One region of the Desulforamulus aquiferis genome, then DNA from elsewhere that is predicted to be linked to it. Evidence: riboswitches for the same ligand, from Rfam matches in the RefSeq annotation. Region 1 holds a riboswitch; each other region holds the start of a gene.
The links. A riboswitch is a leader RNA that binds a small molecule or an ion and turns the genes downstream of it on or off. The one in region 1 is predicted to bind molybdenum cofactor.
Positions count from the first base shown of each region.

Region 2: it holds a riboswitch for molybdenum cofactor, as region 1 does, so the genes downstream of both, P6N53_RS06090 (aldehyde dehydrogenase family protein) here and P6N53_RS09850 (hypothetical protein) in region 1, are expected to answer to the same signal.
Region 3: it holds a riboswitch for molybdenum cofactor, as region 1 does, so the genes downstream of both, P6N53_RS06050 (hypothetical protein) here and P6N53_RS09850 (hypothetical protein) in region 1, are expected to answer to the same signal.

Region 1 covers NZ_JARPTC010000014.1:34,529-38,874, forward strand. Annotated here, with positions in the region: gene P6N53_RS09845 (ABC transporter substrate-binding protein) at 105-974, shown strand; gene P6N53_RS09850 (hypothetical protein) at 1,075-1,512, opposite strand; molybdenum cofactor riboswitch at 1,586-1,703, opposite strand; molybdenum cofactor riboswitch at 1,741-1,862, opposite strand; gene cobC (alpha-ribazole phosphatase) at 1,970-2,584, opposite strand; gene P6N53_RS09860 (DVU_1551 family NTP transferase) at 2,603-3,721, opposite strand; gene P6N53_RS09865 (XdhC family aldehyde oxidoreductase maturation factor) at 3,721-4,346, opposite strand, start outside.
Region 2 covers NZ_JARPTC010000007.1:142,832-147,177, reverse strand. Annotated here, with positions in the region: gene P6N53_RS06095 (PAS domain S-box protein) at 1-1,480, shown strand, start outside; molybdenum cofactor riboswitch at 1,567-1,686, shown strand; gene P6N53_RS06090 (aldehyde dehydrogenase family protein) at 1,781-3,211, shown strand; gene nikR (nickel-responsive transcriptional regulator NikR) at 3,406-3,852, shown strand; gene P6N53_RS06080 (DUF4382 domain-containing protein) at 3,934-4,346, shown strand, end outside.
Region 3 covers NZ_JARPTC010000007.1:135,629-139,974, reverse strand. Annotated here, with positions in the region: gene P6N53_RS06060 (energy-coupling factor ABC transporter ATP-binding protein) at 1-303, shown strand, start outside; gene P6N53_RS06055 (geranylgeranyl reductase family protein) at 319-1,452, opposite strand; molybdenum cofactor riboswitch at 1,717-1,835, shown strand; molybdenum cofactor riboswitch at 1,873-1,991, shown strand; gene P6N53_RS06050 (hypothetical protein) at 2,160-2,375, shown strand; gene P6N53_RS06045 (helix-turn-helix domain-containing protein) at 2,544-3,203, opposite strand; gene P6N53_RS06040 (molybdopterin molybdotransferase MoeA) at 3,635-4,346, shown strand, end outside.

The DNA of each region.
Region 1 (4,346 bases):
TTATTTAGCCGTGTACTCCTTTAAACACAGTACACGGTTTTTTTGTTTTTTGTACTGGGTTAATAAAGAAGGTAAAAATCTATAAAATTTGAGGAGGATCCAAGATGAAACGTTTTTCAACCCTAATTGTCCTGCTATTATCCTTTATGTTGCTTATGGCAGGTTGCCAGCAGGCCCCCAAAGAGGAAGGCAATAGTGAAGGTGCTAAGGAGCCGGCCATAAAAGATGTAATACTGGCCACCACAACCAGCACCCAGGACAGCGGCTTACTGGACGTTTTGAAGCCAGAATTTGAAAAGCAAACCGGCTACAACTTAAAGATCATTGCTGTTGGAACAGGCGCTGCCCTTAAGATGGGTGAAAAGGGTGAAGCAGACGTATTACTGGTTCATGCACCGGAGGACGAAAAGGTATTGGTAGATAGTGGAGTAGGTATAAATTACTCCCTGGTAATGCACAATGACTTTATTATAGTAGGCCCCGAAAATGATCCTGCAGGAATCAAAGAAACAAATACCACTGCAGAGGCCATTAAGAAAATTTATGATAGTGAAGCAATCTTTGTTTCCCGTGGTGATGACTCAGGTACCCATAAAAAGGAATTAGGGCTATGGAAGGAAGCTTCCCTTGATCCCAAAGGTCAAAAATGGTACCAGGAATCCGGCACCGGCATGGGTCAAACCCTTAATATCGCATCAGAAAAGCTTGGCTATACCCTTACAGATCGGGCTACCTATCTGGCACAAAAGAATAATGTAAAGCTGGATATCCTGCTTGAAGGTGACCAGTCCCTTCTCAATATTTATCACGTAATGAATGTTAACCCTGAAAAGTTTGACAAGGTTAACGCCGAGGGCGGCAAAGCCTTTGTTGACTTCATGGTAGCCAAAGAAACTCAAGATATTATTGGTAATTTTGGAGTAGATAAATTTGGCAGCCCTCTTTTCTTCCCTGATGCAGGTAAAGACAAATAGTGATGCAATTCTACCTCCCGGTCAACTTAGTCCGGGAGGTTATCTAATTTAGAGAAAAAAATTCCGGGATTACATCCCGGTGAAATCCAAGCAGGCAAGTTTATAAATTATTTTTAAAACCCCTTAATGAGTTTTGCTTAACTTGTCTTTCTGCACTTTTAGCATGTCTTTTTAGCCCTATTAACTCAAGGTCATGTTGTTTACATGCCACATATAGCTCCTCCCGAGGATAGACCACAGAATCAAGATAAGTACGAAGCAATCTATTTATTATAAGCTGGCGCTTTTCTAAGATACTCTCCCCCGTTAAATAATAGAAAACAACAATAACTGCTCGGGAATTAGTTCTCCTTTCCTCCCTCACCAGCCAGCCTTCATCAGCCATATTTGATAGCTCCATATATGTATCAAATACCTTATCACTAAATCCACCTAGGGCTTGGCTGATATTTTTAATCTGCCATTCTTCCCCGTCAAAACGACCAATAACTTCTCCAGGGCAAAAATAACATAAAAGTTTTCCTTTTTTACGCTGCAAAACAACCCCACCTTTCAAAAAGAAAAAGCTGAATAATGCACTTAAAGAAAAGCAGCATTATCCAGCCTAGTATGCCCAGGTAGATAATTCTCCTTTCCAATGGGAGGCCAGCCGGTTTCCCTGCTAACCCTAAACGGCCGGTAAACCCTGGCTAAAGCTTTAGGTTTAAAGGCTCGGAGAAACATTTAAAATTATAAAGCCGCACATAGTGCGGCCAGAGAAGGACATAGTAAATAATCCTACCCTCCTTTCCGCACGGGAGGCTTACCCGTTTCCAGATAAACCCTATCGGCCAAGTGAACCATGGTACTCTCTACCTTAGGTTCAGTGGCTCGGAGGATTAAATTTAGTTCTTAAAATATATATTCAACAACATACCGGAAATTCCTCTGTAACCTTTTGATATTTCTGATATATTATTGATTTCTGCCCAATTAAGAAGTATAAGGCTGAATACCTATGCTGGAATAATCTTTGTTAACTTGTTTAAGGTCTTTAATCGATATTTTCCCTTCGACCAACCAATCAAATTTAAGCAGCCGTAGTCCTGGCTAATGCTAAAAATGTTATCTATGGGTACACCTAGGATGTGACATATAATTACACGGTTAACCCCTGCATGTCCTGTAATTAGGATATTACCATCGGTATTTTCCATGATATATTGAAATTTATTTAATACCCTTTCAGATAATTGTCTAAAGTTCTCTCCTCCTGGAGGACGGAAGTTTGCTATATCCTTACCCCTTTGTATAAATTCCTTTGGAAACTTGCGGCGTATTTCTTCAAAATATAGCCCTTCCCATTCACCAAGGGATATTTCCTTCAACTCCTGATGAAGAATAGGTGTAAGGTTATGTTTATCAGCAATTATCTCTGCCGTTTGACGAGCGCGACGTAAATCACTGGAACAGATATGATTAAAACGGATACAGCTTAGCTCTTCCCTTAATCGGTTCGCTTGCATAACTCCTTCTTGGCTGATAGGTAAATCAATCTGACCTATAAATCTTTTGCCGCCTTTTGACTCTATCGCCCCATGTCGGATTAAATAAATATATCTTTGTTCCATTTAAAAACCCCTCAAAACTTATAAAATTATTTTTTCTAATGGAAGAGAAATGGCTTTTTCTATCTCACGCTTAATATTTTCTGCTTGGCTCAACCTTCTTGTGACTGCTTCTAAGGCGAGTGGTTCTGAGGCATACTTATGACTAGTCTCCCTAAGTCTTTGCTCTAAGGATATAATTTTATCATCTTTAACCAATTTATCAGCTAGGTATACAATTGAAGCTTCACTAAAGACCCGCTCGCTATTTACAGGTAGATCCATATGAATGGCAACAATCTCCGCAACCTCCGGGTAGCCTAACCTCCTCAAGCGCTCTGCCCCAACCTGGGCATGATTTTTTTCACCCCTTGCTAGATCGTGTAATAGGGCAGCAGACAAGACTAGCCCATGATTAAGGGTGTAGCCTGCCCCTGCTAAAGAATTTGCTATCCTTTCTGCCACCTGGGCAACGGTTTGGCAATGGCGTAGTACCTGCTCAGGAACCTCCCAATTATCAAGTAGCCTATGGCACTCATGTACAGACGGGATAACATAGCCGCTGACACTTTCACGGACCCTTTGATAGTCCAGAGGTGTATCCATATCTTGAAGAACCCCCTGGTCTTCCACCTCAATATCCAACACATCTGCCTCATATTCTTGCAGCAAAGACCTCAGCCCCCCTTCTTTGTCCCAGGATAGTATAGTGTCTTTATAAGCAGTTGAGATAAGTGGCGGGTGTCCACGCTCACCATTTAAACATGGGTATATAATTCCGGCAGAATTGCCGCGGTAAGCTGCTATAAGGGCTGTAATAGTTTTAGGGAGAACCAGGGGTATATCCCCTGGTAGAAAAAAGAAAGCTTCAATGGACGGTTCAATTATCCTTATCCCGGCCTTAACTGACGAGAACATTCCTTCGTAGTAATTGTTATTAGCAACAATATTAACTTTTAAAGGCTTTAGAATTGGCAGAAGTTCATTGGACTTATATCCAACCACTACATTTATGTTATTTATGCCGGCTGACTCAAACATCCTCACAGACTTTTCAATTACCGAAGTATTGCCTAGAGGTAATAGTGGCTTAAAAGACCCCATGCGCGAAGAAAACCCTGCTGCTAAAATGATGGCCGCAATGTTTTCTGTGTTTTTCATTAGCTTAGACCCGCACGAATTTTGATTAATTCTGCTGCAATGCTTACTGCAATTTCTTCCGGGGTCTCGGCAGCAATTTCTAAGCCTATTGGGCAGTAGACCCTTTTAAGATCCTGCTCAGTAAAGCCTTCCGACAGAAGGGAACGATAAAGGGTATCCCTCTTCCTCACACTACCAATCATACCGATGTAGCTGGCATTTGTCTTGAGGGCCTGGGCAAGGACAGTCTTGTCATGGGCATGGCCTCTGGTGACAATTACCAAATAGCTGTCCGGGTCAAATTTAAAGTCAGCAAATGCCTGTCCAAAGCTTTCTACAACCAGCACCTCGTCGGCTGTAGCAAAACGTTCGCGATTAGCAAATTCCCTTCGATCATCTATTACAACCGTTCTAAAATCTATCAAACCTGTCAATAAACCCAGTTTTTGAGATACATGACCTGCTCCGAAAATATATACCGTGCCATAGGTACTGATTGGTTCCACCAGGAATCGTTGATTATCAAAGGTCAATACCTGGGGGTATCTGCCCTTGGCCTGACCAGCAAATGATTCTAACAACTCATCTGGCCAAGAATATTCACTGCCATGGAAGGATCCGTCACTTTGAACTAAAAAGGATTGAT
Region 2 (4,346 bases), on a different contig from region 1:
TAATAATCTAAATAATTTATTAAACAGTGCAAATAATTCTTTCCTTGAATTTAATAAAGACTGGAAATATGCTCTATTAAGTGAGGCAGAAGAGCAAGTAAGAATCTCTAATGAACGATTTGCCAAAGCATTTAATGCCAATCCTGCTGCCTCAGCCATAACAAGGTTAAAGGACGATATAATTGTTGATGTTAATGACAGTTTCTTAAAACTATTTGGATATTCCCGTGAAGAAGTGATAGGGGTTACTCCAACTATTCTTGGCACGTGGATAGAATCAGAGGCCCGACTTGAAATGCTTAGTATGTTAAAGAAGCAGGGACAAGCTGATAGTATAGAAATTGATATACGAAAAAAGTCAGGAGAAAGGGCTACTGTGATATTATCAACTGCGTTAATCGAACTTGGCGGAGACGAGCACATTGTAGGCTCAATGGTTGATATATCAGAAAGAAAAGTATTAGAGAAACAGCTGAAGCAAACAAACCAGAAAATGTTTAATATTCTTGATGGTATCACCGAAGGTTTTTTTGCTTTAGATAGAGAAGGGCAGTTTACCTATGTAAATAAACATCAATGTTTAGCCCTTAATAAAAAAAGAGAAGAAGTGTTGGGTAAGAGTATATGGCAGCTATTTCCAAAGTCCCTAAATTCGAAACTATATAAGGAATATCATAAGGCTATGACAGAACGGATACCTGTACAATTTGAGATGACTTCTGTCTATGAAGATGCTTACTATGAAATTCGTGCCTTTCCATATGATGATGGAATCTCTGTCTTTATAAAAAATATTACTGAGAAAAAGAAATACCAAAAGGAGATTTCCAGACTAAGCTATTTAAATCTTATCGGTCAGATGGCTGCCGGCATAAGCCATGAAGTTCGTAATCCCTTGACAACCGTGAGGGGATTTCTGCAGATGCTGCGAGGTAAGGATGAATGCTCTAAGTTTAATGATTATTTTGAATTGATGATTGAAGAGCTTGATCGTACCAACTCCATCATTACAGAATATCTTTCCATGACCAAGAGTAAATCAGAGGAACTCGAAATGCAAAACCTAAACACCATTGTGGAGACCATCTTACCCCTAATTCAAGCAGATGCAGTTGGTCAGGATAAGTATGTGGAAAGTGAATTGCACGAAATTCCAGACATACTATTAGATAGTAAAGAAATACGTCAATTGATCTTAAACCTTTGCCGAAATGGCCTGGAATCAATGGGGCGGGGCAAGCGCTTAAAAATCATAACCAGCAGGGAAGATAATTGTGTGGTCCTTGGGATTCAGGACCAGGGGGAGGGTATTACTGGAGAGGTATTGGAGAAATTAGGCACGCCATTCTTCACTACCAAAACGGAAGGGACTGGATTGGGGCTTGGAATATGCTATAGTATTGCTTCCCGGCATAATGCAATAATAGATATTAAAACAGGTGAAGAGGGAACAACCTTCTTTGTTAGGTTTAAATTGTAGTGTAATGTGTGCATTTTATAAAAGCTTCAAAGACCTACAAAAATTCGACACAAGAAAAAGGATATTGTAATTTATTAATAGAATAGATTTATTATGTTCTCCGAGCCATATTGCCTATAGGTCTTGCGCTATGGTTTTATGGCCGTTTAGGGTTAACCGGGAAACGGGTTAGCCTCCCTTTGGAAAGGAGAGTATGATACCACCTGCCATTACAGAGGGTTGGTTAGTGCTGCTTTCCAAAGTGGTGCTATCTAACCCTTTTTTCTAGATTTAATATAAATTGACATGGGGGTATGTAAATTGATTCCGAAAATTAAGCTATTTATTAACGGGCAGTGGGTTGAATCTGATCAAACAGAGAAAGTCTTAAATAAAGCAAATGGGGAACCTGTGGCAGAAATTTATGTGGCTGGTCTGAAGGAAGTGGAGCAAGCCGTCACGTCTGCCCAAAGGGCCTTTAAACGTGAGAAGATAGCTCCTTATCGGCGGTATGATATTTTAAAAAGGGCCAGTGAACTGCTAATGGAGAGACAAGAAGAAATGGCCCTTACCCTTTCCCTTGAAGTTGGCAAAACTATAAGAGAAGCAAGGATGGAAGTATCCAGGGCTGCTCAAACCCTATTGATTTCTGCAGAAGAGAGTAAACGTATCCATGGTGAGATAATTCCTATCTCCAGTTCACCTGGTAATGAAAATCGTCGCGCCTGGACTATAAGGCAACCTTTAGGTGTGGTTTGTGCGATAACTCCCTTTAACTTTCCTGCAAATCTAACTTGTCATAAAATTGGTCCTGCTATTGCTGCAGGAAATGCTGTTGTATACAAACCTGCCAGTACCACACCAATCTTTGGAGCAAAACTATGCGAAATATTTTTAGAATCCGGACTACCTAAGGGATATCTTAACATGGTGATGGGACCTGGTTCAGTGGTGGGAGATGCTTTAGCAAAGGACCAAAGAATTGATTTCTATAGTTTTACCGGCAGTACTTCCGTGGGATTAAAACTTAAAAATTCGGTTGGACTAAGGCCTGTTTCCTTGGAGCTGGGGTCTAATTCACCAACAATTGTTCATGGTGATGCAGATTTAATGGTAGCTGTCGAAGCATGCACCCGCTCTGCCTTTGCCAATGCAGGACAAGTTTGTATCTCGGTTCAGCGAGTTTATGTTCATAATTCTATTTATAATGATTTTTGCCAGCAGGCGGCAGCTCTTGCTAAAACTTTAAAGGTTGGGGATCCTTTAGATCCCACGACTGATATTGGGCCAATGATAAATGAAAAAGAAGCTATCAGGGTTGAAGGCTGGCTTCAAGAAGCAGTAACTGAAGGTGCAAAGATATTGGTAGGGGGGAAGAGGAATGGCCCCTTTCTAGAACCTACTATTTTAACAAATGTTCATCCTAAGATGAAATGTAGTTGTCAGGAGCTCTTTGCCCCTGTGTTTAATGTAGTATCGTACAATACAATTGACGAAGCCCTTGCTATGGCTAATGATTCTAACTATGGTTTGCAGGCAGGTGTTTTTACCAACTCCTTGGATATAGCTAGCCGCTGTGCAGAAGAATTAGAGTGCGGCGGGGTTATAATCAATGATGTATCAGCATTCCGAGCGGATCTTATGCCCTATGGCGGTTGGAAAGAGAGTGGAACCGGGAAAGAAGGGCCACGTTATGCCATAGAGGAAATGACCAGGGAAAAAGTAGTGGTATTGAAGTTGAAAGGTAAATAAAATGAACTAGTTTGTTTCTTGACCTAGCCCTATGGTTTACTCCATAGGGCTTTATTAATAAGCAATTACTAGAAGATAATTATACTAAATGGTATATTCTGATAAATATGTAAATGAAGATATAAAATGCTTTATCTCCTCCTTGGATCGTGTTATATTTTTAGTAATTAGTAACACAGACGGAGGGATGGGGATTGCCAAGCAAGGAGGTGTTGACCCGGTTTGGGGTTTCTATGCCCCAGGATTTAATTGAACAATTTGATAAATTAATTTCCGAGCGGGGGTATGATAGTCGATCAGAGGCTATCCGTGATTTGGTTCGCAAATCATTAATAGATCCGAATCATCTTCAGTCAACTAATATGGTTGCCGGGACTATCGTTATTATGTATAATCATCATTTCGTTGGCTTAACTAATTATCTTTTAGAATTACAACACGATTATCACCATGAAATAATTTCGACCATGCATGTTCACATAAATCACCATCAATGTTTAGAAATAATAGTGGTTCGGGGTGTTTTGGCAAAGTTAAGACAAATGCATCAAATGATACAAGTGCAAAAGGGTGTCTTTTATGCTGAGCTATCTGTTACCTATGTAGATGAGCAGCAAACAGCACACAAATCTGAAGCTTAATAGCATCATGCATGTACATATTCTTTAAGGTATAAATACAAATTTCTAAGAAAGATACACCTTTAGAATAGGAGGAAAATAATGTTTAGAAAAAATATAATCACATTGGTATTTATAATTATCTTGCTGGCAGTAACCGGGTGCAGCAATTCCAACAGTCAAGGGGAATCCAAGGAACAGCCTGCCGGGAAAAAAGTAGGAACCTTACAGTTCATAGCCAATGGTGAGGATTTCATCCGTGAGGGATTTATCTCAAAGGATGGCTGGGCACTCACCTTTGATCATGTTTACGTTAATTTATCCGAGATAACCGCTTACCAGGCAGAACCACCCTATGATGCCCATAATGGAGGGGAGATCACTGCCAAGGAAAAGGTAGCTCTGGCTGGAAGCCTTACGGTAGACCTGGCAGAAGGAGATGAGGATGCACCACCGGTGCTGGCAGGTGAATCTCAGGAAGCCCCCATTGGCCACTATAACGCCATATCCTGGAA
Region 3 (4,346 bases), on a different contig from region 1:
GCTATGCGTCCAAGGATGGTTATCTATGATGAACCAACTTCCAACCTGGATATTCGCTTTCGGAGGAGGTTAATTAATTTCTTGAAATCAACCACTAGGGAAACAATGCTCATAGCCTCCCATGACCTGGAATTTATCTTGGAGGTTTGCAACCGGGTTATCTTGCTTGACGGAGGAACTATTTCGGCAGATGGAATTCCCAGGGAAATCATGAGCAACCGAGAATTAATGGAAGCCCATGGTTTGGAGAAGCCTCACTCACTGATACCACATAAAGAAAACCATCATCTTGAGCATGAATAAACCCATGAGGTAAGCTTACTTTGGTGAGGAATAGGTTTCATGAAAATTGGGGGAATCTTTATGCTTTAGAAAAGGAGCAAAGGCAATAGAACCATATTTTAGCCAATCAATATTAGTGCCATATACAAGCTTACTTAAGACCGGGTTGTCTTCAGACCGGACTATAGTATCAAAGGTATCATCATCTATGGTGTCATAAAAGTTTCTATAGTTACTCATTATGTTTATGATCCTTTTATATTTCTGCACTAATTTATTATAATCCCTATTTTTAATAATAGCATAGGCTGCCATGGCTCCTGTGGCCATTGCAGTTGCAGCTCCAAGACCCAAAAAAGGGTCTAAGAAGCCGCCTTGATCCCCAACAAAAAGGCAGTTTCTCCATTGCTTACCCTCTGAATCTGCCGCCACGTGTGTCCTCTCATATGTTCCAAGAAGAGTTGTATTTTCAAGGAGGTTCTCTTTAGCAAAGAAACCTGTCCAGCATTGATTAAACTCGTCCCAATTCCGAACATGGGGGACAGTAACGTATAATGAGGCTATTTGGGAACTGAAAGGGGCTAAAAATCCGTACCCATCCTTCAATATCCCTTTATTTCCCCAGACAATGGCTGTATTTTTTTTGAAGCTGCCATGTAATTTAGCTACCCTGGTGTAAGCTACCAGGTACTGTTTCCAACCTTCTAAATACTTATCTGCAATATAATCTTCACTTCTACTACCGTTTGCAACTATTACATAATCATATTTGTGGGATAAATTATCAATAGACTGTCTTTGCTCATAAAAGATTTTTGATTTTTTAATATTACTTAAAAGTTGATTTCCTAGGGATATTGGTTCTTGGCCGATTATAAAACTATGGCCAATAGTTTCGTTAGAAATTGTTGCTTGGGAATTTTTACTATTAATAATTAGTTCAGTTATGGTTTCCAGGGGAGATATCTCTACTGCTAGCAGTTTTTTTATATATTTTATCGGTTGAGCTGTAATGCCCCGGTATGCCATATTAAATAAAACACCAATATGGGAGTAATGGTCAGCAATAAATAAATTCTGCTCATAGATATCTGGGACAATTCCGTTTTTCTCCAGTACTATCCCTGCGGCAAGACCTGCCACACCAGCACCTATTATGGCTACTTTCATGAAAAACCTCCGATTTTGATTGGGATACTTATTTTATTTTTGGAACTTTGTTTGAGTTTTATTCACAATATAAACCAGATAAAATCACAGATTGTAGATGTTGCTGTTTTATGTTATATACGTTGTCAATTTTAGTCAAAATCTGTTGGTAATTTTTATAATAAATAATTATAATTGAATTGATAGATATAAACCTTTTTGGCATAATAAGTACAAGGTTATTTTAATCTTCAGAGTTAATCAAAAAATTAACCCAGTACGGATGAAAATTATTACCTCCAAGCCTTAGGACCTGTAATAAAAGATAATGGTTCTCTGGCCGTTAGGGTTCAACTGGAAACGGATGAGCCTCCCGTGTGGAAAGGATGGTAAGTCTTATTAGCCATGCCAAAAACCGCACACCAGTGCGGTTTTTATTAATTATAGAGCGTTCTCCGAGCCTTACTACCTAAAACATTATGTTATGGTTTTATGGCCGTTTAGGGTTAACCGGGAAACGGGTTAGCCTCCCTTTGGAAAGGAGAGCATTATTCCACCTATAATACAGGGTTGGTTTAGTGTTGCCTTTAAAAGGGAGCACTAACTGACCTTTTTTCTTTTATGTAAGGGCGTGGACAGTCGTATACTGGACGGTTTTGGACAAGTATAGGAAGGAATATTCCTTGCTTGAGATTGAAATTTATTGCCAAGTGGTCGGAGGTGACATAATGACAACAGAGATTAGTGAAGAAGAAGCTATTTTAACTCTGTCTTTAGTCATTGCAGATATGGCCTCGATGATGGATAACAATGTATTAAATAATAATATTACTAATGTAACTAACGAGCTGGTTTGTAACGCGTCAATAAAACCTTTAACAAAGGATTTTTATATCACATTAAATAGTTTGGTACATATACTAAGGCAAAATATAAATAGATAGTATTTAGAGGAGAAGAACAGACAATTAATTAAAAGAGGAATAAAAAGTATTAGCGGAATCATAAAACAAGCCTCTAGTGTAAAGAACTACACAGGAGGCTTAAACAAGTTAATTAATTACAAATTATTAGGACCTAACCATTAGGTCTTTTTTGTTTTGTTTTGAAATTTACTTAAGCTTGTCGTTGGATATCTTATTCAGTAATTGAATTCTAGCCTGGGCAACAACTGCTTCTGGAAAGGCATACTTAAACTGTATTTTTGCCCATTCCCTAAAAGAAGGACTGGCGTTGAAAAGGTCTGCCAAAGTTTTTTTCATATCTTCAAGCTCTTTTAGGTCCGTGTCAGATATTTGATCATGTTTAATTATCGACAGGGTGCTGCCTTCGCTTTTAGTGGTGGTATCGGTAGTTTGACTTATTCTGCTTACTAACCGTGCCTCAAATTCTTCCCTAATGGACTCTTTTCTTTGCTCTAACAAGTAAGCCTGAGCCTGGAGGTGATCTGGTAAATAAGCTTGTAGGGGCAGGTTATTATCTGCTAAAAATTTGTAATAGGAACTAATTGATGGTTGAGTGTCTAATTGTTCAATAAGCTTCTGGACTCTTTCTTCTGGAGATATGAACATTTCTCCATCCCCAGAATTTAGCCATGACTCTGAAACACCATACCTAACACATACATGTTTAATTAATGATTCGGATGCTTTCTTAGAAGCACTTTCGATATTGCCAACGTGGCTTCTATCTATACCTAAATCTTTGGCCATAAGGGTTTGGGTTAAACCAAGGGTCTCCCTGAGCTGCTTAAATCTATCAGAAATAGTCATACACATTCCTTCTCAGAAATATTTTATAATTAATACAGTTCTTGGAAACGCATTGTTATTGACACGCTTTCTCAGAAGCATTATACTTACTTTTAAATAGCAAGGTTAAAAATACCAATTCAACCTTAGAAAGCGACATTTATTCTGTGCCTTAGGTTAGCAGGAAGGGGGCAAGAATAAAAAAATTGCACTAAAAGACAGAAACACAAGAAGTATGGGGGACAGCAGTCTAGAAACAGAACACCCCGTTTTGTATATTTATTGCCTTTATCTAACTGATATTAACAAATTTTAAGATCTATGACAAGTGGTTTTGCTAAACACTTCCAGCAAAGTGATGGGGAAAAGTGTAAAAATTTGTCAAGGATATTTGCTAGTGCTGGCACTGTTATTTAGGTGGAGATATTTTAAATGAATTTAGGGAGGTAAGGATGCTTAAGGAAATACCCCTTGAACAAGCGTTGAATATTTTGTTGAAGTATACGAAGCCCGTTGGCTTTGAGGAAATTAATATTATAGATACTCTAGGGAGAGTGTTATACGAAAATATTGTTGCTGATTTTCCACTTCCTCCTTTTAATAGGTCTCCCTTGGACGGATATGCTGTCATAGCTGAGGATACAGTAAATGCTAGTAAAGAAAAGCCATGCTCACTTAAAGTTACTCAAAATATATATGCCGGGGATATACCAGCAAAACCATTGGTGCATGGGGAAGCCGCTGCTATAGCAACCGGGGCCCCACTGCCGGATGGAACAAACGCAGTAATTAAAATTGAGGCTACTCAGCCCTTAGAAGATAGAGTTCTAATATTTTCTCAACTAAAACCTGGTGATAATTTTATTTACATGGGCGACGATGTTCTGGAAGGGGAAAAAATTCTTTCAGAAGGTATGATAATCACGCCAGCTGTTGTAGGTCTTTTAGCATCTATGGGAAAAAAGCAGGTTAAAGTGTTCAAGAAACCAAAAGTAGCAGTATTAACAATAGGTGACGAACTAGTTGGTATAGATGAACCAAGGCTGCCAGGCAAAATATACAACAGTAATGTTTATGCGGTTTCTGCCCAAATTACTGAAGCAGGAGGAAGGGCAGTACCTTATAAAAGTACTGTTGATGAAATGAATCATATAGCCTATCTAT